DNA from 3 places in the Massilia sp. P2_C2 genome. Region 3 is predicted to be linked to each of the others. Evidence: riboswitches for the same ligand, from Rfam matches in the RefSeq annotation. Region 3 holds a riboswitch; each other region holds the start of a gene.

Region 1 (10,708 bases), on a different contig from region 3:
CGGTGACGTCGCTGAGCAGATAAGTATTGTTGCCCGCGTTTCCGGCGGTGTTATCTCCGCCTTGCAAGCTCAACAGGCAAGTTTCAGCCGGGGTTGCCGGATTGCCGCCGGTGTAGGTGACGCAGCCCGATTCGGTGCCGTTCTGTTGCGCTCCGTTGCCGTTGTCCTGCACGGTCACGACAGTGTTCACGGCGCCCAATCCGGTGCCGGTTTGCTGGGCACCAGTCTGGTAGACCAGGTTTGCAAAGGCCGGCGCTGCGCTGGTTAGAAGTGCCGCGGTTGCTGCCAATCTCGGAACAGTAGATTTCATCACGTAGCTCCTGGATTCGTTTTTCGGTTTCATAACGATCGGATACTGCAATTACTATGTATGCAAGGAGCGTTCCTATGCACACATTTTGAGCGCAATCAAAGACTTGCGTGATGAGAATCTGTGACAATCTGGAGATGTGTAAAGTTTACCGAAAGTTGCGAATTGTCAGCATTGCAAATTATGGGCGATTTCCGGCCTTCGGCCCGAAACAATGTCCGCGATGGCCCGCCCCGAGCCGCAGCCCATCGTCCAGCCGAGCGTGCCGTGGCCCGTGTTCAGGTACAGGTTCGCATAGCGGGTACGGCCGACGTATGGGACGTTCGACGGCGTCAGCGGCCGCAGGCCGGCCCAGTACGTCGCGGCGTCGTAGTCGCAGGCGCCGGGGAACAAGGCGCGCACGCGGCGCGTGATGGCGGCGCAGCGCACGGGATTCAGGTCGCGGCTGTAGCCGTTCAGCTCGCATGTGCCGGCCACGCGCAGCCGGGATCCCAGGCGCGAGAACACGAGCTTGTGGCCATCGTCCGTCAGCGATACCGTGGGCGCCGCGTCCGGGTCGACGATGGGGTAGGTGGCGGAATAGCCCTTGCCCGGATAAATCATCAGCCGGATCCCGAGTGGGGCCAGGAGCTGCACGGAAAAACTGCCCAGGGCGACGACGACGACATCCGCGTGCATCAGCCCGTGCCGGCCGTCGGCGTCGATGATTTCCACGGCGCGGACGACGTCGCCGTCGGGCACGAGACGCGTGACCGTCGTGTTGTACAGGTAGCGGATGCCGGCGTCCGCGCCGCGGGCGGCGAGCTGCGTCGTGAATTGGTACACGTCGCCCGATTCGTCGCTGGGCGTGAAGTCGCCGCCCACGAGCTTGCGCCGCACCGGGGCCAGCGCCGGTTCGATGCGCACGACTTCGTCGGCGTCGACCGTCATGCGCGGGCAGCCCAGGTCGCGCATCGCAGCGGCCGCGCGGCAGGCCCTGTCGAATTCCTTGTCATCCGTATAGAAGTGGAGAATGCCGCGCGTGAGATGGTCGTAGCAAATGCCCGTCTCGGCGCGCAGCGCCTGCAGGCTGCGCCGGCTGTAGTCGGCCAGGGCGACGATTCGGCGCAGGTTGGCGGCCACGCGGCCCGGGGCGCATTCGCGCACGAACTGCAGGCACCAGCGCCACTGCAGCGGGTCGGCGCGCAGGCGGAACAGCAGCGGGGCGTCTTCGCGGCCGAGCGCCTGCATGACTTTCAGCAGGCCRGCCGGCGTGGCCCATGGTTCCGCATGCGACACGGAGATCTGGCAACCGTTGGCGAAACTCGTTTCCTGCGCGGGACCGGGCTGGCGTTCGATCACCGTCACGTCGTGGCCCGCGGCGCGCAGATACCATGCGGTAGCGGTGCCGACGATGCCGGCACCCAGGACGATGACGTTCATTGCCGCACCGCCTCAGCGGATGGCGTCAGGCGCAAGGAATGATTGGAAACAGGACAGTGCATGCCGCTCCTCGTTGGCGTCGTGGTGACGGGCACCCGCGAAAGGACCAGAACGGCGAGACACCGTATCCGCTTCCCTTCGCTGGCATTACCCAGATCAGGTTCAGAGGGTGTTTCTCACCCGCGCCGCGATGCGGCTGCAGGACCCCTAGCGTTGCCTTATGGCAGGGACGATTCTAACCGGACGAGCACGTGGCGGTAAAGCGGACGGAGAAAGGACAATGCGAGCCCGCCGGCGCGCGGGCGCGGCCGGATCGGGTGGCGTGCCGCGCGGCGCGCGGTCAGGCCGTGGCGGCGACGGTGGCTACGGCCAGCGTAACGGTGGGTTTCACCGGTTCGCGCCGGTCGTGGCAGGCCACCATCATGAGGCAGGCAAGGAGCAGCAGGCTCCAGCGCACACGATGCGATTTCATAGGCCCTGCTTTCAAAAAAGGTGTGCATATAAGTGTACACCGTTCTCTTCCTGCCCCGAACCGTCCTGCTGACCGTGTTCGTATCTGACAGGCGTCACTTCCCCGCCTCCCGCCATACAAATCTCGGCGGCAGTGCCCGACGTTGCCGCCGGACTCGCCACGGGTAGCGCAGACTGCGCCGTTAAGGCGCCGGATGCGAGCCGATGCAAACCGATTTGACCGTCACGCCAAACGCAAAATGCGCTTCGTTTGCGCCCCCCGCAACCCTCGTTCGTGTCCGCTTGGTTTTCGCGAACGTGATATGTCTGCGGTATGGATTGACTGACGGCCCATTGGTGATCGTACTATTGGTGATCGTACTTATGGTGCTTACCAGTTTGATCCTGATAGGTGCGGAAGGTTCACTCAGGGGTAACGCTCGTGGCGTCGTTTCTGTGGAACGCCGCACGGCGCGGTGCGCCGCCCTCGCTTAGAAACGATAGCCGATGCCGATGCGCGCGACAGGGTAGATCTTGAACGAACTCGTGTCGTCGCCGAGTTTCCGGCGCGCGGTTTCGACGTCCTGGGCCAGCCTGTTGCAGACGGTCGACGACACCGTGCACCCGCTGACGGCCAACTGGACGTTCGGGCTGCCCTGGTAGAACACGCCGAGGTCCGTGGTGACGTGCCAGCCGGCCGGTTGCGCCAGGGCGTTGCCCCAGCCGATGCCGAGGTAGGGCGCGGCCTTGCGGAAGTCGACGCGTCCGCTCAGGATGCCGACGTCGGAGGCAGTATAGAGGTTGCCGTTGATGTTGAACGTGCCGTTACCGTTCGGCTTGCCACGAACGTCGAACTTGTTGCCGTTGTAGACGGCGCCGCCCGTCAGGTGGAAGCTGCCGCCTTCGGTCAGGTACCAGTCGACCAGGATGTCGAACGTCTGCAGCTTGCCCTTGAAGTTGTAGTCGACGCCATCCGACGTCTTGTCGAAGTCGTGTTTGAGGTAGTTGGCGCCGAAGCGGCCGTTCAGCTGGGTCGTCATGGGCACGACGACGTGGGCGCCCACGCCGGTGGTGCCGATATCGGCCGTGGCGCCAACCTGGGCGCTGGCGGCACCAGCCGCCAGCAGGGCTGCAACAGCCGGCACGGTGTGTTTCGCGAACATCAGAAGCCTTCCTATGGAATATGATTCGCGATTGTAACCGTGCACTTGCCGCAAAGGAACGTTTATGGCCCGGTGTGTCGTATCCTGCACGCAACGACTATGTAAGCATCTGTTGCAGCCAATTGCACATGACATTTCGTTTGATAAACTCGAATCATCCATTCACAGCGAGGTCATCATGAAATCCCTGATCTTCGGCGTGGCGCTGTGCGCCGCCGCTTTCCCCGCCCTGGCGCAGACCAACGTATCGGTCAGCGTCGGCCAGCCCGGCTTCTACGGCCGCATCGACATCGGCGACTACGTGCCGCGTCCCGTCGTGTACGCGCCGCAGCCGGTCATCATCGCGCCCGCGCCGCAGTATGTGGCCGAACCCGTCTACCTGCGCGTGCCGCCGGGGCATCGCAAGCACTGGGCCAAGTTCTGCGGCCGCTACGGCGCCTGCGGCCGTCCGGTGCTGTTCGTCCGTGACGAGTGGTATACGAACACCTATGTCCCGCGCTACCGCGAGCATTTCGGCGGCTACCGCGAGGGTTACCAGGGCGGTCCGCGTGAGGTGCGCGTCGTCGAGCGCGTGGAATACCGCGACGGTCCGGGCCACGGCCGGGGCCATGGCGATGGCTGGGAACATGGCCGCGGTCATGGCGAAGGGCACGGCAACGGCCACGGCCATGGCCATGGCCACGACCGCGACTGATCCGTGACGGGGCCTTTCGCCGCCCCGTAGTAAACTGCTCTGCGAGCCCGACAGACGGGCGTTATCCACGGAGGCAGGCTTGCAGAGCGATATCGTGATCGTAGGCGGCGGGGCGGGTGGCCTGGAACTGGCCTGCAAGCTGGGCCGCAAACTCGGACCCGGCAAGGTGACGCTGGTCGACAGCCGTCTGTACCACGTGTGGAAGCCGTCGCTGCACGAGGTGGCAGCCGGTACGCTCGATATCCACCAGGAAGGCCTGTCGTACCAGATGCTGGCGCACGATCGCGGTTTCAGCTTCGTGTACGGTGCCATGACGGCGCTGGACACCGGGGTAAAACGGCTGACGATCGCTGCCGTCGTTGGGCCCGGCGATGGCGAGGAAGTGCTGCCGGAACGCAAGCTCGGCTATCGCTCGCTCGTGATCGCGGTCGGCAGCACGTCGAACTACTTCGGCGTGCCCGGCGCGCGTGAGCACACGATTTCCCTGAATGCCACCGAGGACGCGGAGCGGTTCCGCCTGCGCCTGCTGCGCCTGCTCGCACAGGCCGAGCAGCAGAAGGAAGATGGCGGTCCTGACGCCGGCCTCGACATCGTCATCATCGGCGGCGGGGCCACGGGCGTGGAACTGGCGGCGGAATTGCGCGAAGCGTCCGGCGCCTATGCCGCCTACGGCTTCCGCCGGCTGCAGGTGCAGCGCGACGTGCGCATCACGCTGATCGAGGGCGCGCCGCGCATCCTGGCGCCGCTGCCCGAACGGGTGTCGACGGCGGCCACGCGCCTGCTCGACCAGCGCGCGATCAAAGTCGTCACGGATTGCCGTGTCAGCCGGATCGACAGGCACCAGGTCAACGACAGCAAGGACAATGTCTACCCGGCCGACCTGTGCGTCTGGGCGGCGGGCATCCGCGCGCCCGAGTTCCTGGGCGCGCTGGGCCTGCCCGTCGCCAAGGGCGGGCAGATCGAAGTCGATGCGCATCTCCGCGTCAAAGGCGTGGCCGACGTATGGGCCCTGGGCGATTGCGCCGCGTGCACGGACGGCAACGGCAAACCGGTGCCGCCGCGCGCCCAGGCGGCGCACCAGCAGGCCGACTACCTCGTCAAGACGTTCATGAACCTGACGGGCGGCCATCCGCCGCCGCTGGAGCCCTATGTGTACCGCGATTACGGCTCGCTCGTGTCGATCGGTCGCGAGACCACGGTGGGCAACCTGATGGGTTCACTGCGTGGCGCCAGCCTGTTCGTGGAAGGGTTCATGGCGCGCATCATGTACATGAGCCTGCACCTGCTGCACCACAAGGCCGTGCTCGGATCCCTGCGCACGGGCCTGATGGCGCTGGGGCGCTTCCTGATCCGCAGGACGACGCCGATCGTCAAATTGCACTAGGTATCCCTAACGATACCGTTCAACATACCGACAGCGATTCCGAAACCCGAACATCATATGCTCCTTGGGCGTTGTGTATTGCGCGACATCTCCGAGGCAGGGATGACTGCAGTGATCAAGTGCCGGAAGCTTTTCGGTATGTCGGAAAGTGAACAGCTTGCGGAGTGCAAATGAGCGATGTTTATTGCATTGTCTTGGCCCATTTCCGAACAGCCTGGACCGCGTTCATGCAGGCCTCGGAACTCCGCACGCCGAGTGGCTCTTCATGGCAGGACGCAAGCTTTTCGCGTGCCTCAAGCTGGTGGTTGTAGTAGTAATCGACGGTCGTGGAATCGGAGCAGCCAGCGGAGAAGAGACACAGGCTTGCAAGGATTGCACGAACCGTGCCGCCCTCCGCGGCAAGCAGAATGGTGTGAGATGTCATCAACGCCCCCGTCCAATGATGTCGTCAGTAAATAAATGCTGACAAAATATATATGATTCTTGTCAATCTTATACCCCTTGTTCGGCAGATCAATTTATCGCGCATACTGTCGAGAAAATGTCGGCCAGGTGACTCGCTCCCGCTACACCGAAATCGTGAAGATGGGTGTCAGTCTCGGCAGCGTCATGGCCTTGGTGTGCGAACGGACCCAGGCGCTGACACAGGCGGGAGCCGCTGTTGTCGAGCTGGCAGAAGGAAGCGACATGGTCTATCGTGCCAGCACGTATGGGTGGCGAGGAGGTCGCGGTATTGCTGACCCGTGTCGACGGGCCGTCTGGCGTAAATGCCCATTGCAAGCGGCTTGGTGTGGCGGGGCCTGCCCCCGCCCGCCGACCAGTTCGTGCCTACGAATAGGTTTTAAGCTGCGGCGGAAGAAATCAGGCGTTCTGCTTCGGCAGGATCAGGGTCAGCGCCGACCCCTTGCCGTCCGGCCCGGGGCCGAGGGTGAGGGAGCCGCCGAGCACGCGGGCACGCTCGCGCAGCATGCGCAGCCCGTGGCAGCTGAGGGAAGGGGCGACGCCCGCGCCCGGACCCACGCCGTCGTCGCGCACGGTCAGCATGGCCTGGTCGCCATCGTCGTCGAGGATCACGTCCACGGACGTCGCCTGCGCATGCTTGAGGACGTTGCGCAGGCCTTCCTCGGCGCAGCGCAGCAGCGCCACGCCCTGGGCGCGGCTGTAGTCGGCATCGTCGTCCGGCATGCTGGCGCGCGCCTTGATGCCGTGTTCGCGGCCCCATTCCTGCACGAGCTCCGCGATGGCCGCCTTCGGCCCGAGGAATTCGAGCTTGTCGTTCCAGAGCGCCAACTGCATCTTGCGGTTGGTCTCGATAATGTTGTTCAGCAGTTGCTTCATCTGCGCGGCACGATCGCGCTGCGGCTGCTCCTGCAGGTGTTGCGCGAGCAGGCCGAGATGCATCGTCAGCGCCGTCATCGACGAGCCGAGGCTGTCGTGCAGCCGGCGGGCCAGCAGACGCCGGTCTTCGTCCCAGCAGGTCGTCAGGTGGGCCAGGAGTTCGGCCAGCTCGGCGGCACGCGCCGCATGCTGGCTGTCTTCCCCGGAATCCGGCGGATGAGGTTCCGAAACTTTCATGGAGGCAACCAAATTATGTTTCTCTGGATGATACAACAGCTTGGGCCGGGGCGGCGCAGGAATCGTCTTTGTGAGTTCCCGTACAGTGCGGTGTTGCATTCCGCGCGAAGCTGAGGGCTCTGGCCGATGCCAAAACCCTAGTGAAGAAGGAGCCCAAGATGACTACGAGAACGCAATCCGGTGCGCAGGCCGGCACCCAGTCGAACGCCATGGCCGCGGGCCAGGACGCCATTGCCCTGCTGACCGCGGACCATCGCGAAGTCCATGAGATGTTCGAGCAATTCGAGCAGCTGGGCGACCGCGCCAGGGCAAGCAAGGAAAAGCTGAAGGAAAAGATCTGCAAGGCGCTGATCGCCCACACGACGATCGAAGAGGAAATCTTTTATCCGGCCGTGAGCGCGCAGGTCGAGGACGCCGAGGACCTGGTCGAAGAGGCCATCGTCGAGCATGCCGCGGCGAAGGATCTCATCAAGCAGTTGCAGGAAATGGAGCCGGACGATGAATTGTTCGACGCGAAAGTGAAAGTCCTCGGCGAGCAGGTCGACCATCACGTCGAGGAGGAAGAGAAAGAGATGTTCGCGAAGGTGAAGAAGAGCGGCCTCGACCTGCTCGCGCTGGGCCAGGAAATGGCCATGCGCAAGCAGGAGTTGATGGATACGCTGTAACGGCGCGCTTCAGCCGGCCGCGGCCGACGAGGCCGGGGCCGGTACCGGTTCGCCTTCGCGCGGCCGCGCCGCCGCGGCGCCCAGCTGCTCGAGCAGGGCGTTCAGTTCGACCGGTTTGACGAGGTGCAGGTCGAAGCCCGCGTCGAGCACGCGGCGCTGGTCTTCTTCGAGGCCATAGCCCGTCAGCGCGATCAGCCGCATGGCACGTGCGGCCGGATCCTCGCGCAGCCGGCGCGCCACCTCGTAGCCGTCGATGCCGGGCAGGCCGATGTCGACCAGGGCGACATCCGGGTTGTGGGCACACGCCAGGCGCACGCCTTCCACGCCGTCGCCGGCCTGCAGCACGGGATAGCCGAACGACTCCAGCATCGTCGCCATCATCTCGCGGCCGTCGTCATTGTCTTCGATCAGCAGCACCGTCGGCTTGGCGGCTTCGTGTGGCCGGGCGCGCGCCGGCGTGTCCGCGGCTGCGGCCTCCACGCGCGGCAGGCGGATCTCGAACGTGCTGCCGCTGCTCGTGCCGGGGCTGCTGGCGCTGACCGTCCCGCCATGCAGTTCGACGAGACGCCGCACGAGCGACAGGCCGATGCCAAGGCCGCCCTGCGAGCGGTCGATCGAGATCGCGCCCTGCACGAACACGTCGAATACGTGCGGCAGCAAGTCGGGCGCAATACCCACGCCCGAATCGCTCACGCGCAACACGACGTCGGTACCGTCCTGCGCGACCGTGATGGCGACGCGGCCGCCGGCCGGCGTGTACTTCAGCGCATTATCGATGAGGTTGCTGGTGATCTGTTCGAGCCGTGTGGGGTCGCCGTCGACCCAGGAGGGCGCCAGGCGTGCGTCGATGTCGTAGCCGGCCATGCGGCCGGTGGCGCGGAACGTGTCCAGGCAGCTCGACACGAGCGTCGCGATGTCGAGCCGCTTGCGCGACAACAGGATCTTGCCCGACATGGCACGCGACAGATCCAGCAGATCGTCGACGATGCGCGACAAATGCTGGCTCTGGCGCTGGATGATCAGGCGTGCGCGTGCGATCGACTCGGCGCCGACGCCCGGCATGCCCAGCAGCGACGCGGCGCTGCTGATGGCCGACAGCGGGTTGCGCAATTCATGGCCCAGCATCGCGAGGAATTCATCCTTGGCGCTGCTCTTGCGTTCGGCCGCGCGCCGTTCTTCCATCTCGCGCACGAGGCGCTTGTTGGTCGCGGTGAGTTCCGTCGTGCGCTGCGACAGTTTTTCGGCCTGGCGCTTGAGCTGTTCGTTCTTCGTCGCGAGCGCCACGAAGACCTGCACCTTGGCGCGCAGCACCTGCGGGATCACCGGGGTGAACATGAAGTCGGCGGCGCCACGCTGGTAAGCCTTGAGCCGGTCGATCTCGTCGGCGAGGAAGGCCGTCACGAAGATGATCGGGATATCGGCCGAGCGGGGACGCTGGTGGATCGCTTCGGCCGTCTCGAAGCCATCCATGCCGGGCATGTTGACGTCGAGCAGGATGACGGCGAAATCGTGCCGGAGCACCTGACGCAACGCGTCCTGGCCGGAGCGCGCCGACAAGACCTCGTAATTGCTTTCGTCGGCCCATTGTTCCAGCAGGCTCGTCAGTGCAAGCAGGCTGGCGGCATCGTCGTTGACGACGAGAATCTTTGGTTTATCGATGTGGGACACGGCGTTTTGTACAGGCTAGGTACACGTATTCACAAGCTCGGCAGAATAGCAGAGCGTGCCGCTTTGCAAAATAAATTGATAAAAACTGTTGCAATACGTCATGATAGCACGGCCCGGTAATACCCAGTTTCAATCGTGCGCGGCAACCGGGCAGCATCGTTCGCTGCCGCACATACCGCGTCGAGACCCTGTGCGATATTGAAAACGTGTCTGCGCCAACCATGTCAGAGAAGGACCAGGCGCCAACTTGAAAGGACAGACATGAATATTCAGATCATCGTAAATGATTCCCATCATGACAAATGTTTCCGGGAACTGGTCAACCAGCCGGTGACCGCACTGCGGAACGTCACCCAGCAACAGGCGGACGCGTTGCGTGATGCGTTCGGCATCAACACCATCGCCGAGCTGGCCGACCTGAAACTCGTCAAATGGGCACGCGCGATCCGCACGATGGCCAGCGCCGAAACCGAACCGCGCGAGGCCGTCGCCAAGGAAACCCTGCTCGACGAAGCCGTGGAAATGACGTTTCCGGCCAGCGACCCGGTCTCCGTCGCGTCCAGCATCACCCGCATCGAGGTGCCGCCGGAAAAGGTGGATGCCAGCTCGGACCACCAGAACGCGGCCGCCATCGAGGCCCATAACCAGGAAGCCATCGGCTGCCGGGCCCTCGGGCCGGGGGGCGAGAAGACGGCTGGCGCGGCCTGAACCGCGTTTTGGATCCCGGACGGGCGCGGCCGTGGAAGGCCGCGCCCGTTTGTTTTTGGTAGGGTGGACGGCTTGTCATTGAGTCCCCCGGACTCAATGACTCCACGCGTCCAACGAACGGCTCCGCTCAGGTACTCGACAACTTTGACTGTGCGTATCACCGCGTGGCTCCGCTCACGTACTCGACGACTTTGACTGTGCGTATCACCGCGTGGACGGGAGACCCGTCCACCCTACGGGCGTGGTTGGTTGAAGGTCTGGCGTCAGCGGTGCTGCACCAGCTCCGCCGAAGGCAGGACGGCCGGCGAGGGCGCCGGCGTCGGCATGGCCGGCTTGACGGCCAGCGCGGCCTGGCGGGCGGCGCTGCCGTTGGCGCAGTAGCGGTTCTTGCCGGCGCGCTTGGCTTCGTACAGCGCGTAGTCGGCAATGCTGATCAGGTCGACGACGTTCTCGGCGTCGTCCGGATACAGGCTGATGCCGATGCTCGTCGACAGCTGCAAGGTGAGGTCGTTGATGAAGAACGGTTCGGACAGCGCCTCGACCAGCTTGGCGGCCGGGCCCTGCGCGTCGGTCAGGCTGTGCACGTCGGCCAGCAGGACGATGAATTCGTCGCCGCCCAGGCGCGCCACGGTGTCTTCCTTGCGCGAATTCGATAAAAGACGCTGCGAC
Region 2 (7,406 bases), on a different contig from region 3:
TATCACAACCGCGTCGACTATCCGCAGCGCAACGACGCCGACTGGTTCGTGCATGTGCAGCTGAAGAAAGAGAACGGCCAGATGACCTGCTTCAAGCGCCCCATCGCCCCGTACATCGTCCCGCTCGACGACAGCGAGAAGGACGCCTACCGCCGCCTGCGCGTGCACAAGACCGAAGCCCTCGCGGCCTGATCAGGAGAACCCATGCCGACCACCATCAACATCACCAGCGTCCCCGTCACCGTCGACGAAGACAAATGCATCGCGCACAAGGGCTGCACCGTGTGCGTGGACGTGTGCCCGCTCGACGTGCTGGCCATCGACATGGTCAAGGGCAAGGCCTACATGAAGTTCGACGAATGCTGGTACTGCATGCCCTGCGAGAAGGACTGCCCGACCGGTGCCGTCCACGTCGATATTCCTTATTTGCTGCGCTGAACCCACTGGAGAACAACAAGAATGAAACTGCACCACAAACTCGTTACGCTGTCCCTGCTGCTCGCGTTCGGCAGCGCCAACGCAGCGGAAACAATCCGCGTCGCCATCGGCACCCAGGACACGACCATCAACTGCGCCACCGGCGGCCTGCTGATCCGCGAGCTGCACCTGCTGGAAAAATACCTGCCGCACGACGGCAAGTACAAGGACGTCAAGTACGACATCGAATGGAAGAATTTCACGTCGGGCGCCCCGCTGACGAACGAGATGGTGGCCAGCAAGCTGGACATCGGCTCGATGGCCGACTTCCCCGGCTCCTTCAACGGCGCGGCGCACGCCAAGGCGGGCAAGAAGAGCATCTTCATCACCGTCCTGTCGGGCAGCACGCTCGGTTCCGGCAACGGCATCGTCGTGCCGAAGAACTCGCCCGTGCAATCGCTGGCGGAACTGAAGGGCAAGACGATCTCCGTGCCGTTCGCCTCCACCGCGCACGGCATGCTGCTGCGCGCCGTGAAGGCCCAGGGCTGGGATCCGGACAAGGACGTGAACATCACGACGCAGGCGCCGGAAGTCGCCGGCTCCGCCCTGCAGGGCAGCAAGGTCGACGCGCACGCCGACTTCGTCCCGTTCGCCGAACTGTTCCCGCACCGCGGCTTCGCCCGCAAGATCTACGACGGCTCGCAAGCCCAGGCGCCCACCCTGCACGGCAGCCTCGTGGACGCGGCGTATGCGAAAAAATATCCGGAAGTCGTCGTCGCCTACCTGCGCGCCGCCATCGAAGCGGACCGCCTGATCGCGGCCGAGCCGGAAAAATACAGTGAGCTCATCGCCAGGGTCACGGGCATCGAGGCCGAGGTGAACTACCTGTTCCACGGGCCGCTCGGCCTGCAGACGCGCGACTTCACGTGGAAGCCGGAATACCGCCAGGCCGTCAAGACCTCGATCGAGACGTTGCGCCTGCTGAAGCGCACGGAGTCCGACATCGACGTCGACAGCTTCATCGACGACAGTTATCTTCGTTCGGCGTTCAGGCAGGCCGGGCTGGATTACGACAAGCAGCTGAAGAACTACGACAAGCTGCCGCTGAAGGCGAAGGATGCCGTCACCGGCAAACCGATCACGGACTTCCGCCACCTGACGCAGATCTGGGTACAGGGCGAGCCGCTCGTGCGCCACTACGCGAGCGCGACGACGGCGATCGCCGAACTGCGCAAGCTGGAACAGGCGGGCAAAAAGGTGCGCACCGTGTACGCCCACGACCAGGGCTCGGGCCTGAAACTGCTGGCCGGCGACGCCTGGTTCGTCGTCGACGGCAACGGCAAGGACGTCAGCGCCTACCTGTTGAAGGCCGACGCGCAGACGCAGGCGGCCAAGGTGAAAGGCAAGGTCGTCGACTTCGATACGCTCAAGGGCGGCAAGACCATCTGATCATGGAGTCCACCGCCACCCGCCCCATCGATCCGGCCCTGCTGCGCCGTGCGGGCCGCCTGCTGCTGCGCGCGTTGTCGCTCGTCGCCTGCGTGGCGGCCTGGCAGTGGGCCGCCACGCACCACCTCGACCTGGGCCTGGTCACGTTCCAGAACGTGCCGTCGCCCAAGGACGTACTCGACGCGGCCACCGCGCTGCTCGAATCGCCCAAGCTGGTCCTGCACCTGAAGGCCAGCGTGTGGCGCGTTTTCGCCGGCTTCGTGGCGGCGGGCGTGGCCGGCATCCTGCTGGGCCTCGTCATCGGCCGCTCGCGCCGGCTGGAAGACGTGCTGCTGCCGCCGCTGGAAGTGCTGCGCCCGATCCCGGCCGTCGCCTGGATCCCGCTGGCGATCCTGATGTTCCCGTCGTCCGAGCTGTCGATGGTGTTCATCACGTTCATCGGCGCGCTGTTCCCCATCCTCCTGAACACGATCCACGGCGTGGAAGGCGCCGACCCGCGTCTCGTCGCCTCGTCGCGCAGCCTCGGCGCCGGCCGCTGGACCATCTTCACGGAAGTGATCCTGCCGGCGGCCGCGCCCAGCATCGTCACGGGCCTGTCGATCGGCATGGGCACGGCGTGGTTCTGCCTCGTGACGGCGGAGATGATCTCCGGCCAGTTCGGCATCGGCTACTACACGTGGGCCGCGTACACGATCCAGAACTACCCGGACATCGTCGTCGGCATGCTGTTCATCGGCGTCATCGGCATGGGGAGCAGCGCGCTCGTGAAGAAGCTCGGCGATCTCGCCATGCCCTGGTACCACATGCAAAGGAGAAAACGATGAACCAGACCACGTCTCTGGAAAGCGCGCGGCTGGCGCAGGGCGGCGCCATCGAGATCGACAACCTCCGCATCCGCCTCGGCGAAGGTTCCCAGGCGTTCGACGCCGTGCAGGACGTCTCGCTGTCCATCGCGCCCGGCGAATTCGTCTGCGTGCTGGGGCCGTCCGGCTGCGGCAAATCCACGTTGCTCGGCGCGCTGGCCGGCCACTGGACGCCCAGCCGCGGCAGCATCCACGTGGATGGCGCGCCTGTGTCCGGGCCGCATCCGGACCGCGGCCTCGTGTTCCAGCAACACACGCTGTTCCCCTGGAAGAAGGTGCTCGACAACGTCGCCTTCGGCCTCAAGATGCAGGGCATCGCCCGGCGCGAGCGGCGCGAACGGGCGCGCGAGCTGCTCGGACTCGTCGGTCTGGCGGGCTTCGAGGACCGCTATCCGGTCCAGCTGTCGGGCGGCATGCAGCAGCGCGTGGAGATCGCGCGCGTGCTCATCAACCATCCGCGCGTGATGCTGATGGACGAGCCGTTCGGCGCCCTCGACGCACAGACGCGTCTCAAGATGCAGGAGCTGCTGCTGGACGTGTGGGCGCGCGTGAACACGACGATCATCTTCATCACGCACGACATCGACGAAGCGCTGTTCCTCGCCGACCGCATCCTCGTGATGAGCCCGCGCCCGGGCCGCATCATCGACGAGATCCGCCTCGATTTCGAACGTCCGCGCCACCCGGACGTCATGACGTCGAGCCACTTCACGCGCCTGAAACGCCATTGCCTGGACCTGCTGCATCCGCAGGCCAGCGTGACGCCGCTGGCGCGCCTGAGCCCACTGGGGCCTCCCTGAACCCTGCAAGGACATACCGTGACTTCCGATTTTTACGACGATCCCGAACTCGCTGCATTGGCTGTTCGCCTGCAGGACGCTGACACCACCGTGCGCCGCATCGCCCTGCTCGACCTGGCCGACCTGGACGGCGACGCCCACGTACCCCTGCTGCTGGCTGCGCTCGACGACGACGCCGCCGCCGTGCGCGCGGAAGCGGCGCGCGCGCTGGAAGCCTTCGAGTCGCCGGCCGCGGTGCGCGGCCTCGCGCGCCTGCTGTCGGACGCGGACGCCGACGTGCGGGCCGCCGCGGCACAAAGCCTGTCGGAACTGAAGCTGCCCGCGTCGGCGCGCGAGCTGCTGCCCTTCATCGACACGCACGATCCGTTCGTGCGCGCGGCCGCGTTGCGCGGCGTGCGCGAGTTGCGCGTGGCCGGCAGTTTCGACCCCGCGCTGGCGGCGCTGGAAGACGCCGATCCGCTCGTGCGGCGCGAAGCCGTCGCCGTGCTGGGCTACCTGAAACGGCAGGATGCGGTCGACGCGCTGACGCGCCTGGCCATTCAGGATCCGGTGCCGGACGTGCGCCGCGCGGCGGCCGGCGCATTGGGTTTTGCCGAACAGACGCCGAAGGTGCTGGTCGCCCTGCTTGCGGCCCTGTCCGACCCGGCCTGGCAAGTGCGCGAGGAAGCGGCGACGACGCTCGGCAAGCTGCGGCTCACCGACGCCTCTCCGGCGCTGATCGCGGCGCTGGACGACGCCTGGTGGCAGGTGCGCCTGCGCGCCGCGCGCAGCCTGGGCCGCCTGCGCAGCCGCGATGCGCTGGCCGGCCTGGTGGCGACACTCACGCACACGATCAGCAACCTGAGAAAGGAAGCGGCGCTGGCGCTGGGCGAGATCGGCGCACCCGCCGCACTGCCCGCGCTGCGCCAGGCGGAAAGCGATCCGGATCCGGAAGTGCGCAAGTCCGTGCGGCTCGCGATCCAGCAGATCGAGGCCGCGGCATGACGGCGGTGCCCGAGACCATCGAGAATCACGCGGCGCGGGGCGTGCTGGCGCTGCGCTGGCCTGACGGCAGGATGGCGGCGCTCACGCACGCACGGCTGCGCGCGGCCTGCCCGTGCTCGGAATGCCGCGCGCTGCGCCGGGCCGGGGCCACGGTGGAAGCGGATGACGCCGTGCGGCTGGCGGCGATCGAGCCGGTGGGGGCCTATGCGCTGAACCTGGCGTTCAGCGATGGGCATCGACGGGGTATCTACCCCTACGAAATGCTCGCGAGCCTGGACTAACGCAATGCCAACACATCGCTAATCTCACGCGTGGGCTCGGGGAGCCCACCCTACGTATGTGGGCGGCCGTAGGGTGGGCACCCCGTGCCCACGCGAATGTCAAAACGCGATCTCGGTTTCCAGTTCCTGCCCGAGATGCACCTCCCCACCTGCCCCGGCCACCACGATGCAATTCATGCCGAAGCAGACCGCACCTTCCATGCGCGGATTCGCGCGGTAGGTCTGCAGGATGTCGAGCGGATCCGGCCCCGGCACCCCGGTAGCCTGGTCGACGGACGGGATCGGGCAGCGCGCGCACGGTTTCACGGGCCGGATCTCGACGCCGCCCACGGTCAGCGTGGCCAGGAAATCTTCTTCGCAGGCGTCGAGGCCGTCGACGACCAGGTTCGGGCGGAAGCGGTCCATCTGCAAAGGGTGGCGGCCGGCCGCGACGAGACGCGCGTTGAGGTCGTCCAGCGATGCCTGGCCGATCAGCAGCAGCGGATAGCCGTCGGCGAAGCGCGTCTGCGCCGGCACGCCGTTCGTCCACTTGGTGCTGGTCGGACGCACGGCGTCGCGGTGGAAGCGCACGAGGCGGCACGGCGTGCCCAGCACGGCCGAGAACCAGGTGGCCGCCGCGTCGCCGCAATCGGCCGCGTCGACCGTGTCGTCCCAAATCGTCACCGCGCGCCTGGCCGCGGTCTCGTCCCACGCGAGCGGCAAGGTCAGCTCATCCATGCCGGGTGCGCGCACGTGCAGCTGGCCGTCGTCCGGCAGCGGGCGGATCAGCGCCATGCGCGGGTACTCGCGCTGCGTGAGGAACCGGCCGTCTTCCGTCACGAGCATCCATTCGCGATCGTGCACGCCCAGCGCGGACAGGCCGGATTCGAACACGGTGGCGGACCGGACGGCGATGCCGGCGCAGGACTTGATCGGATAGATGAGCAGATGTGTGAGTTTGGCCATGGATCGCTTCGGCGGAGTGGAATTCTGGGTGCAAGTCAATAGTATGCACCAAACCACAACCGCTTTCCCGTTTGCCAATTCCGAAAAACCTGCGTACACTCCGTCCCGTCGCCCGGCCACCGGCCGCGGCAACCATGCTAGGGGTCCTGCGCCGTCGTCGACGGCGTGGGTGAGAAATACCCTCCGAACCTGATCTGGATAATGCCAGCGAAGGGAAGCTACAGAGTTCCGCGTGCACGTTCGCCTGCCCGTTTCTCCGCACCTCCTTCAGCTGGATCGCCGATCTTCAGTGACCAACAAGGAGTGCACTTGAACGCCGATCCGAAATTCCTCTCCGCCAGCGCCACGGTCGATGCCGCCGCAGTCGCGCCGCTTCCCAATTCCCGCAAGGTCTACGTGACGGGCAGCCGCCCGGACATCCGCGTGCCCATGCGCGAAATCCGCCAGTCCGACACCCCGGCGTCGTTCGGCCATGAACCGAATCCGCCCATCTGGGTCTACGACACCTCGGGCCCGTACACCGATCCGGAAGCCCGCATCGACATCCGCTCCGGCCTCGACCCGCTGCGCGCCGGCTGGATCCGCGAACGCGGCGACACGGAAGAGCTGTCCGGCCCGACGTCGCACTACGGCGTCGAACGTCTGAACGACCCGAAACTGGCTGAGCTGCGCTTTCACCTGCAGCGCAAGCCGCGCCGGGCCCTCGCCGGCCGCAACGTCACGCAGATGCACTACGCGCGCCAGGGGATCATCACGCCCGAGATGGAATACGTCGCCATCCGCGAAAACCTGCGCCGCCAGGAATACCTCGCCACGCTGGAAGCCGCCGGCCCCACCGGCAAGCGCATGGCGCAGATGATCGGCCGCCAGCATCCGGGCCAGACGTTCGGTGCAGCGATCCCGCGCGAGATCACGCCGGAATTCGTGCGCGACGAGATCGCGAAAGGCCGCGCCATCCTGCCGAACAACATCAACCACCCGGAATCGGAGCCGATGATCATCGGCCGCAACTTCCTCGTGAAGATCAACGCCAACATCGGCAACTCGGCCGTGACGTCGTCGATCGGCGAGGAAGTCGAGAAGATGACGTGGGCCACGCGCTGGGGCGGCGACACCGTGATGGACCTCTCCACCGGCAAGCATATCCACGAGACGCGCGAATGGATCATCCGGAACAGCCCCGTCCCCATCGGCACGGTGCCGCTGTACCAGGCGCTGGAAAAGGTGCACGGCAAGGCCGAAGACCTGACGTGGGAAATCTACCGCGACACGCTGATCGAGCAGGCGGAGCAAGGCGTCGACTACTTCACCGTCCACGCCGGCGTGCGCCTGGCCTATGTGCCGATGACCGCAAGCCGCCTCACCGGCATCGTCTCGCGCGGCGGTTCGATCATGGCCAAGTGGTGCCTCGCCCACCACAAGGAATCGTTCCTGTACACGCATTTCGAAGAGATCTGCGAAATCATGAAGGCCTATGACGTCGCGTTCAGCCTCGGCGACGGCCTGCGTCCCGGCTCGATCTACGACGCCAACGACGAAGCCCAGCTGTCCGAACTGAAGACGCTCGGCGAACTGACGCAGATCGCGTGGAAGCACGACGTGCAGGTGATGATCGAAGGCCCGGGCCACGTGCCGCTGCAGCTGATCAAGGAAAACATGGACCTGCA
Region 3 (10,364 bases):
GGTGGACGGCTCCGCCGTCCACGCGTTCAACGTCCGCCGGCACGAACACGAGGCATCCAATATCGCGTATTACCCCATCCACCCTACAGTAGGTGTTCGTCGAACGGTTCGAAGCCCAGCAGGTCCGGTTCGTTGGCGGACATCCCAAGCGTGCGCACGAGCTGCAGCACATCGTCGCGCTGGATGAAGCTGGCCGATGAGCTGGCCGCCAGCAGTTTTTCCGGCGGCTGCGAACGGGCCACCGCATAGCCCTGCACGTAGTCGACACCGATCTCGGCCAGCGTGCGGATCGTGGCCGCGTCCTCGGCCCATTCGGCAATCGTCTTCATGCCCAGGTTGGCGGCCAGGTTGACGATCGCCTCGACGATGGCCACGTTGGCCGGATGGGCGTTGATGTTGACGATGAAGTTGCCGTCGATCTTGAGCACGTCGGCCGGCAGTTCCTTCAGGTACGAGAACGACGTATAGCCCGCGCCGAAATCGTCCAGCGCCACCTTCACGCCGAAGTTGCGCACCTGGTCGATGAAGCGGCGCGTGTTGTCCAGGTCGTGCAGCGCCACGCTTTCCGTGATCTCCATGCACAGGCGGCTCGCCACGTGCGTGTAGCGCCCGAGGATGTCGAGCGTGTCCTGCACGAAGCGCTCGTCGTTGAGCGACGCGCCGGACAGATTCATGCAGACGAAACGCGTGTTGCTCAGGGATTGCAGGTGGTCCTCGATCCATGCGAGCGTCGTCGACAGCACCCAGCGGTCGATCACGCCCGCGCGCCCGCTCTTCTCGGCCGCGGCGATCAGCGGACCGGCCGGGGCCACGCGCCCGTCCGCCTCGCGCATGCGCAGCAGCACTTCGAAGTTCAGCGATTCGTACGGTGCGTTCAGGGACATGATCGGCTGCATTTCGAGGAACATGCCCTCGGTGGCGTCCGGGCCGGACAGGCGCGCGACCAGGTTCAGTTCGTTGGCGCGCTCCTGGAATGCGTTCGAGCCGCGCTCGTACACGACGAGGCCGTCGCTGTGGCCGCCCTTCGCTTCGCGGCAGGCACGGTCCGCGGTCGACACGGCATCCTTCATCGGCATGCCCGGCGAGACTTCGATCAGGCCGACGGAACCGCGCACGTGGAATGCCTTGTCGCCCACGCGGTACGGCGTGCCGCCGATGCGCTCGACGATGCCGCGGCAGATCAGTGTCGCCAGCGGGATCGCCGTGTCGGGCATGACGATCACGAATTCGTCGCCGCCCACGCGGCCGATCTTCTGGCCGCCGGCCAGCGTGAGTTCGATGCGCTCGCACACCTGCTTCAGGACTTCGTCGCCGGCCGCGTGGCCGAACAGGTCGTTGATCAGCTTGAAGCGGTCGAGGTCGATGTACGCAAGCGCCAGCGGCTTGCCCGCGTTCAGCAGTTGCGCGGCGCCGTCGAACATCTTTTCGATGCCGCGCCGGTTGAAGACCTTCGTCAGCGGATCGTTGTTGGCCATGAAGCGCAGCTGCTCGGTGGCCTTGTACTGTTCGGTGACGTCCTGCAGCACGGCTTCGATCCGGCCACGCGCCAGGGTGGCGCTGACCATGAAGCGCTGGGCGCCGTCGCGGCTCGCGACCTGCATCTCGGCATGGCTGCTCGCCTGCACCTGTTCCAGCAGTTCCGTCCACAGGCTGCCGGCAAAGAACTGCTTCCACGCCGTGCGGCCGGCGACGATCCCGGTGATGCCCAGCATCCTGCGCATGGCCGGATTGGCGCTCTCGAAGTTACCGTACATGTCGAGCGTGAACAGGCCGACGGGCATCGCCTCGTAGGCGTGCTCCAGCTTTTCCTGGGCTTCGCGGCGCTTTTGCGTCTCCATGCGCATCTGTTCGGCCACGGCCAGCGCGGCCAGCAGGCTGGACGCGAGCGCCGCCGTGACGCTGTTGATCACGTTCAGCACCTGGTGCATGCCGAGCGCCGCCGACACGACCTCGGCCAGCGATGCCACATAGGTCAGCGCGAACGAGGCCGCGAACCAGCCCGCCACGCGGTTGCGCGAGCGCAGGATGATCGAGACGAGACCCACCGTCATCAGCGAGAAGCCGAAGGCCATGATCACCCACAGCATCGGCAGGAACGTGCCATACGGCAGGACAATGGCGCCGAGGAGCAGCGGCAGGCACGCCCATTGCGTGATGCGCAGCGGGATGGCCCAGCGCGTCCCGGCGAGGTCGTCGCGGAACAGTTCCTGGTACAGCGTGAGCGTGGACACGCCGTACAGCGCGATGGTCAGCGAACGGCCCGTCAGCATCCATTCCGGCGGCACGGTCATGCCCAGCCACTGGGTATCCCAGCCGGCCGACAGTCCGCCGATGCGCAGGTTCAGGATCAGCCAGCCGGAGAACAGCACGTACAGCGGCTGCCGGTTGATCAGCGCGGTGATCAGGACGAACAGCGCCAGCACGATCATGCCGCCGTCGAGCAGGCCCGACTTGCGGTGGTAATCCTCGATCGAATGGTCGAAGGCCGCTTCCGGCCATTGCAGTACATTCAGCCGCGCCGGTCCCGAAAAGCGGCCGCGGCACAGGATCGTGGACGGCAGTTCCGCCAGTTGCAGCGCGAAACCGGCCTTGGTCAGGTACAGCGCCTGCGTGCCGCGCTCGCGCGTGGCCGAGCCGAGCGGCTGCAGCGTGGTCGCGTCCCAGCAGGCGATGTCGACCGCGTGGCGCGACGGGAATTCGATGACGTCGGCGATGATCGTGCCCGGGGCACGCTGCCGCGTGTCGAAGCGGAACCAGACGGGCGTCTCGGACAAATGGGTGTCGAAATACGGCACGGCGTCGCCGTCGTGCAGGCGGGCCTCGGCCTGGACCGGGCTCAGCGGCACTTTTTCCTGCAGGACGCGGATGGCGCGCGTATCGCCACCGCCGGACACGTACTGGCTGTCCCAGCACAGCAGGGCCACGATGGAAGCGACGCCGATCGCGATCGGAATCAGATAGTAGGCGAATGCCCGGAACATCAGGTCCAGCGCGAACTGCGCCAAGCCCGGCAGGTTCCGGTGACCGGGAGATGTGGATTGCATGAGTCTCTGCGAGGGTGGTATCGCGGCCCGTCGTTACGGGCGGTCGTTATCGTCTCGCAAGGATACAGCTTTACAGTAGTGCCGTCATGCAATTATTTGATCAAGCAACCAATTCGTATTGTTCCGATGCAGGTTGTGCAACACCGATCCGGCCCGCGCTCGGCTGCGGCGGTCGCACGCCGGCACGGCCGCTGATGTCGATATCCGGATGATGGATGTGGCAGAAGAAGTTCAGCAGCGGATGTTGCGCGGCCGTCCAGCGTGCTTCGATCGTCGTGATGTCGAAGGCCATCACGCGGTGCGGGATATTGCCCACGTGGCGCAGCGGGACGAAGCCCTGGTCCGGGAATACGTCGACGAAAGTCAGCTGTTCGTATTGGCGGTCGATCGGCGCGCGGCCCGTCGCCAGCGCCCAGGCGATGCCGTTCTGCTGGCAATACAGGACGCCCGCCTTCAGCAATGCCGTCTTGACCAGGCGGCCGAGGCGGCCGTTGTCGACGCCCAGGCGGCTCATCTCGGCCAGCGGTTGCCCGCGCAGCCATTCCGGCAGTGCGACGGATTCCTCGACGTGCAGCGTTTCGTGGAGATTGGTCTGCATGCGCGCCGTGCCGAGCGGCGTACCGTCCAGCTTGGATTCAGCCAGGAAAACGATTGCATCGTCGCCAAAATCACTGGCCTCGGGGCGGACGAGCTGACGCGCGAATTCCGGCACATGGCGGTGGTACGCGGCATGGCGCACGCGCACCGCCTTCCACAGGTCGGCCTCGTTGTCCACGCGGCGGATCGTGAAAGGCAGGCGTTCGGTCGCCTTACCGGCAAGAGCGGTGTGTGCGGGGCTGGCGCGCAGCGCACCGGGGAGATTCATTTCCATAGCGACTCCTGAGTTGATGTTCAGAAACGTGACTTGCTTTGAACTTTATCAACGTTGCAGGGGGTCCCTATTTGTTGAAAAAGAATGCCTTTTGCCCCTATTTCAATTTTCAGGAAATCATGATCACATTTCATGCTTTTGTAACAATTGTCGGGCAGTGCCGCTGACACGGATCGAACTGCCCGGCACAGGGCCGACATCGGCCCGCAGGCGCGAGCGCATGCCCATGTCCTCGCCCTGCACGACAGCTATGGTGCCGCCGTGCGGCCACCCGAGGTCGCGCAGATAGCCGGCCAGCGCGGCCGTGCCCGCCCCCGTCGCGGCATCCTCATGGACGCCGCCGATGGCGAACGGGTTGCGCGTATGGAAACGCTGCGCATCCTCGACCCAGGCCAGCACGATCGTCGTCAGGCCATACCGCGCCATCAATGCGCGGCCCGCCTCCTGGTCATAGCGCATGGCGGCCAGCAGGTCGCGGCTCGCGAGCGCCAGCACGAGGTGGTCCGCACCCGCGTGGGCGAGCGCGGGCGGGATGCGCGGGTCGAGGTCGGCCTCGTGGTAACCAAACAACACCAGCGCCTCCGCCAGGAGGGCCGGATCGGCCGGGCGGCTCCACGTAGGCGGCGACTGTAGCGCTCCAGCAACATGCGGGCCATCGGTGCGCCCTTCGACCGTGATGTCGGCACCGTTCAGGTGCAGGGCGAATACGCCGTCGCCCGCGCGCCGCGCCAGCACCGCGCCGAGGGCGATCGTCGCGTGGCCGCAGAACGGTACTTCGGCCGCGGGCGAGAAATAGCGCACCCGCCACCCCTGCCCTTGCGGCGCCGCGAACGCCGTCTCCGAATAGCCGACCTCCCGCGCCAGGCGCTGCATGGCGTCCGGCGGCGGCAACGCGGCGCCGATCCAGACGCCGGCCGGATTGCCGCCCGTGTCGCCATCCGAAAATGCCGCGAGGCGCAGGACGTCCGCGCCATCGGGGGTCTGTAGTGTGGAATGTTCGTTCATGCGTGGATCCTTTGCGTGTGGATGAATGGATCAGGGGTCGAGCACGGCGGCCAGGCGCTCGGCGAGGAAGTCGACGAGCGCTTTCACGCGCGGCGCCAGCGCCCCCTGCTTGTAGAACACGGCCCAGACGGACTGGGTCCAGGGCAGCGCGGCGGCGTCCAGCAAGGGCACGAGGCGGCCGGCGGCCACGTCGGCGCGTGTGAGGAAGTCGGACAGGCTGACGATCCCGGCACCGCGCAGCGCGAGGTGGCGGATCGTCTCGCCGCTCGTCAGCTCCAGCTGCACCTGCGGCCAAGTGTCGAGGAAGTCCGCCAGCAGCGGCGCGATCAGGTGGTCGAGCGTGGGCGTCGCGGCGTTCACGCGCACGATGCCCGCCGGCTGCGCGCGCGCATGCGCGGCCAGGCTCTCCGTCTCGTCCAGTTCCGCCAGGATGCGGCGTGCGCGGCCGAGCAGCCAGCCGCCCTCCTCGGTGAGATCGAGGCGGCGCGTCGTGCGGTGGATGAGGGTCATGCCGAGCTGCCGCTCCAGGCGGGCGATGGTACGCGACACGCCGGACGGCGTCTGCCCCAGCCGTTCGGCCGCGCCGGAAAACGAACCCGTGTCGATCACGGCGACGAATGCGGCCAGCGCGCCCACGTCCAGCATTGGGGACCTCCTCACCGGCCTTGCGCACGGTGTGTTCTTCTCGATCGGTTCGACGATCGCCACGAGCCTCGTCCCGAAGGAGAAGGCGGCCAGTGCCATCGCGCTGATGTTCAGCGGCCTGACCGTGGCGCTCGTGACGGGCGTGCCGCTCGGGACCTTCATCGGCCAGCGCTTCGGCTGGCAGACGCCCTTCCTCGCCGTGGCACTGCTGGGCGTGATCGCGTTCGCCGGCATCGCCCTGCTCGTCCCGCGCGGCATCGCCGGCAGCGCGCCCTCCAGCCTGCTCACGCAGCTGTCCGTGCTGAAGAAACCGCGCCTGCTGCTCGTGTACGCGATGACGACGCTGGGCTATGGCGGCTCGTTCATCGCCTTCACTTACCTGGCACCGATCCTCGAACAGGTCGCAGGCTTCACGCCCGCCAGCGTGGGCCTCGTGATGCTCGTGTACGGCGTCTCGGTCGCCTTCGGCAACATATGGGGCGGCAGGCTGGCGGACCGCAAGGGCCCCGTGCGTGCGCTGCAGATCGTATTCGCGCTGCTGGCCCTCGTGCTGTTCGTGCTCGGCTTCACGGCCGCCAGCAAGGTCGCCGTCCTCGTCACCGTGCTCGCCTGGGGCGCCGTCGCCTTCGGCAACGTCCCGGGCCCGCAGGTCTATGTCGTGCGCCGCGCCGAGCGCGACGCGCCAGGCGCCGTCGACGTGGCGTCGGGCCTGAACATCGCCGCGTTCAACGTCGGCATCGCGCTGGGCGCATGGGGCGGCGGCCTGATCGTCGGCGGCGCCTTCCTGCTCACCACGCTGGCCGGCTGGCTCGACCGGCGCGATCCGACCACGCACACCGTACGTGCGGCACAGGTCGCCGCCATGCATTGATCATATTTTTCAAGGATTCGACATGCACATCACCATTCCACAACTGGGCCTCGGCACGTTCCGCCTGAAGGACCGCCAGGCCGGCCCAGGTAGCGCTGGCGTGGGCGCCGGCGCGTGGGCATGCCGTGATTCCGTCGTCGACGCGGCGGGCCAACCTGGAAAGCAATCTGCGGGCGCGCGACCTGATCCTGTCGGTGCACGATCTTACGGCCATCGATGCGCTCGACCGGGGCAAACGCCTCGTCGATCCCGACTTCGCACCGCATTGGGATTAACCTCTGCTGGAACCGCCTCTGCCTAAACGATCCGTCGGGTGGGCACCTCGTGCCCACGCGGACATTTGCGCCCCGTTGGCGTTACGCGTGGGCACAGGGGTGCCCACCCTACTTGTCCAGCTCCTTGTAGTGCCGGAAGATGCCTTCCTCGTTGAACGGCAGGCGCCGTTCCGACTTCAGGTACGCCGCGATGCGGGGCCGGGCGGCGACCCGGTCGTGCAGCGCGGCCAGCAGCGGATAGCCCGCGTCGATGCGGGCCAGCGCCTTGGGAAAGGCGTAGCGCAGGCCGGCGACAAGCTGGAACAGCGACAGGTCGGCATAGGAAACCGTGTCGCCCATCAGATAGTCCTTCGGCTCCGGCCGCGCGAGGATGTTCTCGAACCAGTCGAAGTACTTCGGGATACGCGTGTCGATGAAATCGGCCGCGCGGCGCTTGGCTTCCGGGCGCTGGTCCTCGTAGTACAGCGACGTGGCGATCGGGTGGTGCGTGTCGTGCGACTCCGCCACGAGGTCGGCGATCGTCAGCTGAATCTGGTTCGCCCAGTATTTTCCCTGCGCATCCTGCGGCGCCAGCCCGTGGCGCTCGCCCAGGAACATCAGGATGTTGGCGGTCTGGCCGACCGTCACGTCGCCCGCCTTCAGGAACGGCGGCGCGAACGACGGGTGGTCGGCACCGTCCATCGCCGCGATCATGCGCGCCATGCCTCCCGGCTCGCGCGCCACGTCCACGTATTGCACGCCCGCTTCTTCCAGCGCCAGGCGCACGAATTCGCCGCGCCCCTGGATGCTCGGCCAATAAAAAAGTTCATACACCATGCCTCGCTCCTCAACTTGTTCGGTCTGACTCAATTATTGAGCAGGATTTCGATATTTGGCGCGGCAATCGTGCTAGTCTTGCGTCTGGCACTTGCCTGACAAAAGATCAATAAAGAGAGACATGAGGACAACAATAAAAAAAGTGGGAAACAGTTATTGGCGGCAGTAATCTTGTGTTTTTAAAACTAATTGTTTCAGTTTAACAATACCGCTCGCCAGTTTGGCGGGCGGGGCAAGATGAACCACCGATAACGAATCCGGAGCGCACCATGATTTTCGCTCACCTGACCAAACACTGGATGGCCCGTCGGAGCCAATACGACCTGTCGTCGTGGATGCTGTGCGTCGCACGGAGCCTGCGTGTGCTGGCGCATTATCGCGACCACCGCGCGCTGTGCGAACTCGGCGTCTACCGCAACCACGTCGCGGGACAGGCGCACGACGACCTGTTCCACCACCTCAGTCACCGCCACTACCTGATCAAGGGCCTGACGGCACGCCAGCGCGTGCAGGCCGTGCTGAGCCATTACCGGTTCGAGGAAACGACGTTCAACGGCGGTTACATGGACGCCGTCTACGGCCAGCGCTCGCTGCCGCTATGGCAGCACGAGGCCGACGGCAGCAGTTTCATGATCCAGCTCGAGATGGCGTCGCGCAGCAATGCCGAAGGCGACCTTACCCTCGCGCTGATCGCGGACGGCAAATGCCTGCACCGCCTTTCGTTCAGCTGGCTCGAAGGCGACATGGTCGGCGTCGACATGCCCGTCGTCCCGTTCATCGCGCGCAACCAGGGCCGCTGGGTCGATTCCGGCGCCGCGTTCGAAGCGTTCGAACGCGTCTTCCCGAACAACTCGCCCAGCTTCTTCTGCTTCGCCGCCATGCAGGGCATCGCGCTGGCGCTCGGCATGGACAAGGTCGTCGCGATCCGCAGCGAAGCGCACATCGCCTACGATCCCGATCCCGAAAAACATTTCGCCAACGCGTATGACGGCTTCTGGAAAATCCTCGGCGGCGAGGCCATGCCGGGCCGCGACGGCTATCTGATCGCCCTGCCGTTCTACGTGAAGCCGCTGTCCGAGATGCCGTCCAAGCACCGCAAGCGCGCGGCGCTGCGGCGCGAGCATTGGCGCCTGATCGGTGATTCGGCCCGCTCCGTCATCCAGCGCCACCTGCTGCACGCGCGGGCCCACGTGGCGCACCCGGCGGCGGTGCCCGAACCGGCCTGACGGCCGCTTGTCTATTGACACATGCACCACGTTGGGGCGCGCATTATGCTACACTCGCGCCTTCGCTAGGGGTCCTGGAAGTCCGCTTCCGGGTGAGAGATACCCTTCGTACCTGATCTGGATAATGCCAGCGAAGGAAAGCGCAACGCAGTTCCACCCCTTGTTTGCCCTTCCCCCAGTTGGCTCCGGCTTTTAAAAAAGCAGCGTGCAGCCATCGGCGCGCGAATTGAGCAGACCATGAAATCACAATTGAAGTACACCGCAGTCGCGTGCGCCATCACGCAAGCTTTCGTCGCGCACGCACAGACGCAGGACACCCCCCACCCCATCGCCGAAGTCGTCGTGACGGGCAACCGCTTTATCGCCGTCGACCGCGCCAGCGTCGGCGGCTTCGGCGAGGCCTCGCTGTTCGACACCCCGGCCTCGATCATCGCCATGGGCCGCACGCAGATGCAGGACCTGTCGATCCGCTCAACCACCGAGGCGATGCGCTTCGACGCCTCCGTCGCGGACGCCTACAACGCCGTCGGTTATGCCGAGCAGTTCTCGATCCGCGGCTTCGCGCTGGACAACAACTACAGCTACCGCAAGGACGGCTTCGCGATCCCGGGCGACACGCAGATCCCGCTGGAAAACAAGGAGCGCATCGAAGTGCTGAAAGGCCTGGCGGGCCTGACGGCCGGCATCGCCACGCCGGGCGGCATCGTGAATTACGTGACGAAGCGCCCGACGAATGCGCCGCTGCGCTCGGCCACCGTGGAAGTCTCGGAGCGCGGCACGCTGTACGGCACGGTCGACCTGGGCGGCCGCTTCGAAGACCGTCGTTTCGGCTACCGCATCAACGCGGCCGCCGCCGACCTGCACCCGTACGTGCGCGGCGCCAACGGCGACCGCCAGTTCGTGTCCGCCGCGTTCGACTGGCAGATCACGTCGGACGCGCTGTTGCAGCTGGACATGGATTACCAGCGCAAGGCCCAGATCACGGCGCCCGGCTTCCAGCTGATCCGCAACGAAGTGCTGCCGACCGGTGTCTCGGCCAGGATGCTGCTGAACGACCAGCCGTGGACGCGCCCCGTCACGACGAAGGACAGCAACCTCGGCCTGCGCTTCGAGTACAAGCTCGCGCCGGACTGGCTCGCGACGGTCTCCGGCAACAAGCATTGGTTCAAGCGCGACGACTTCACCGCCTTCCCCTACGGCTGCAGCAACGAGGGCGCGGGCTTTTATCCGGGCTACTGCTCGAACGGCGACTACGACGTGTACGACTACCAGAGCACGGGCGAGCGCAAGACGCCGTGGGGCGTGCAGGCGCAGGTGCAGGGCAAGTTCTCGACGGGCGAACTGCGCCATGCGCTCACGGTCGGCACGTCGTACTCCGAACGCCACGACAGCTTCGGCGACTATGTCTACGACCTCGTCGGCTACAGCAATCTCTGGAGCCCGCGCGTGACGCCGCACGCCGCCGCCGACCGCGTGACGGGCCCCGTGTTCGAGCGCCGCAGCGACGAGGAAAGCGCGCTGTTCGCGCAGGACATCGTCAGCCTGACGAACCAGCTCACGCTGCACGCGGGCCTGCGCCACGTGCAGATCAAGCGCAGCGAATACGTCCCC

Evidence for each region. Region 3 has a riboswitch for thiamine pyrophosphate ahead of AC1DYX_RS20645 (TonB-dependent siderophore receptor). Riboswitches for the same ligand answer to the same signal wherever they lie in the genome.
Region 1: linked by a shared signal. The riboswitch ahead of AC1DYX_RS12280 (D-amino acid dehydrogenase) and the one ahead of AC1DYX_RS20645 (TonB-dependent siderophore receptor) in region 3 are both predicted to bind thiamine pyrophosphate.
Region 2: linked by a shared signal. The riboswitch ahead of thiC (phosphomethylpyrimidine synthase ThiC) and the one ahead of AC1DYX_RS20645 (TonB-dependent siderophore receptor) in region 3 are both predicted to bind thiamine pyrophosphate.

What each region holds. Positions count from the first base shown of each region.
Region 1 is NZ_JBFUDR010000083.1:10,677-21,384, reverse strand. Features, by position in the region: partial or broken gene AC1DYX_RS12285 (hypothetical protein) at 1-310, opposite strand, end outside; gene AC1DYX_RS12280 (D-amino acid dehydrogenase) at 479-1,732, opposite strand; TPP riboswitch at 1,849-1,951, opposite strand; gene AC1DYX_RS12275 (hypothetical protein) at 2,073-2,204, opposite strand; gene AC1DYX_RS12270 (hypothetical protein) at 2,674-3,345, opposite strand; gene AC1DYX_RS12265 (hypothetical protein) at 3,524-4,039, shown strand; gene AC1DYX_RS12260 (NAD(P)/FAD-dependent oxidoreductase) at 4,119-5,423, shown strand; gene AC1DYX_RS12255 (EexN family lipoprotein) at 5,605-5,847, opposite strand; gene AC1DYX_RS12250 (sensor histidine kinase) at 6,285-6,998, opposite strand; gene AC1DYX_RS12245 (hemerythrin domain-containing protein) at 7,157-7,663, shown strand; gene AC1DYX_RS12240 (response regulator) at 7,673-9,331, opposite strand; gene AC1DYX_RS12235 (hypothetical protein) at 9,593-10,039, shown strand; gene AC1DYX_RS12230 (response regulator) at 10,303-10,708, opposite strand, start outside.
Region 2 is NZ_JBFUDR010000013.1:33,514-40,919, reverse strand. Features, by position in the region: partial or broken gene AC1DYX_RS03105 (FAD-binding protein) at 1-192, shown strand, start outside; gene AC1DYX_RS03100 (4Fe-4S dicluster domain-containing protein) at 205-438, shown strand; gene AC1DYX_RS03095 (ABC transporter substrate-binding protein) at 460-1,866, shown strand; gene AC1DYX_RS03090 (ABC transporter permease) at 1,869-2,690, shown strand; gene AC1DYX_RS03085 (ABC transporter ATP-binding protein) at 2,687-3,529, shown strand; gene AC1DYX_RS03080 (HEAT repeat domain-containing protein) at 3,548-4,513, shown strand; gene AC1DYX_RS03075 (DUF971 domain-containing protein) at 4,510-4,794, shown strand; gene AC1DYX_RS03070 (MOSC domain-containing protein) at 4,894-5,739, opposite strand; TPP riboswitch at 5,869-5,972, shown strand; gene thiC (phosphomethylpyrimidine synthase ThiC) at 6,049-7,406, shown strand, end outside.
Region 3 is NZ_JBFUDR010000196.1:495-10,858, forward strand. Features, by position in the region: gene AC1DYX_RS20605 (putative bifunctional diguanylate cyclase/phosphodiesterase) at 84-3,044, opposite strand; gene AC1DYX_RS20610 (hypothetical protein) at 3,145-3,915, opposite strand; gene AC1DYX_RS20615 (PhzF family phenazine biosynthesis protein) at 4,039-4,920, opposite strand; gene AC1DYX_RS20620 (LysR family transcriptional regulator) at 4,951-5,565, opposite strand; gene AC1DYX_RS20625 (MFS transporter) at 5,519-6,436, shown strand; partial or broken gene AC1DYX_RS20630 (aldo/keto reductase) at 6,511-6,711, shown strand; gene AC1DYX_RS20635 (glutathione S-transferase) at 6,820-7,527, opposite strand; gene AC1DYX_RS20640 (DUF535 family protein) at 7,797-8,753, shown strand; TPP riboswitch at 8,811-8,909, shown strand; gene AC1DYX_RS20645 (TonB-dependent siderophore receptor) at 8,991-10,364, shown strand, end outside.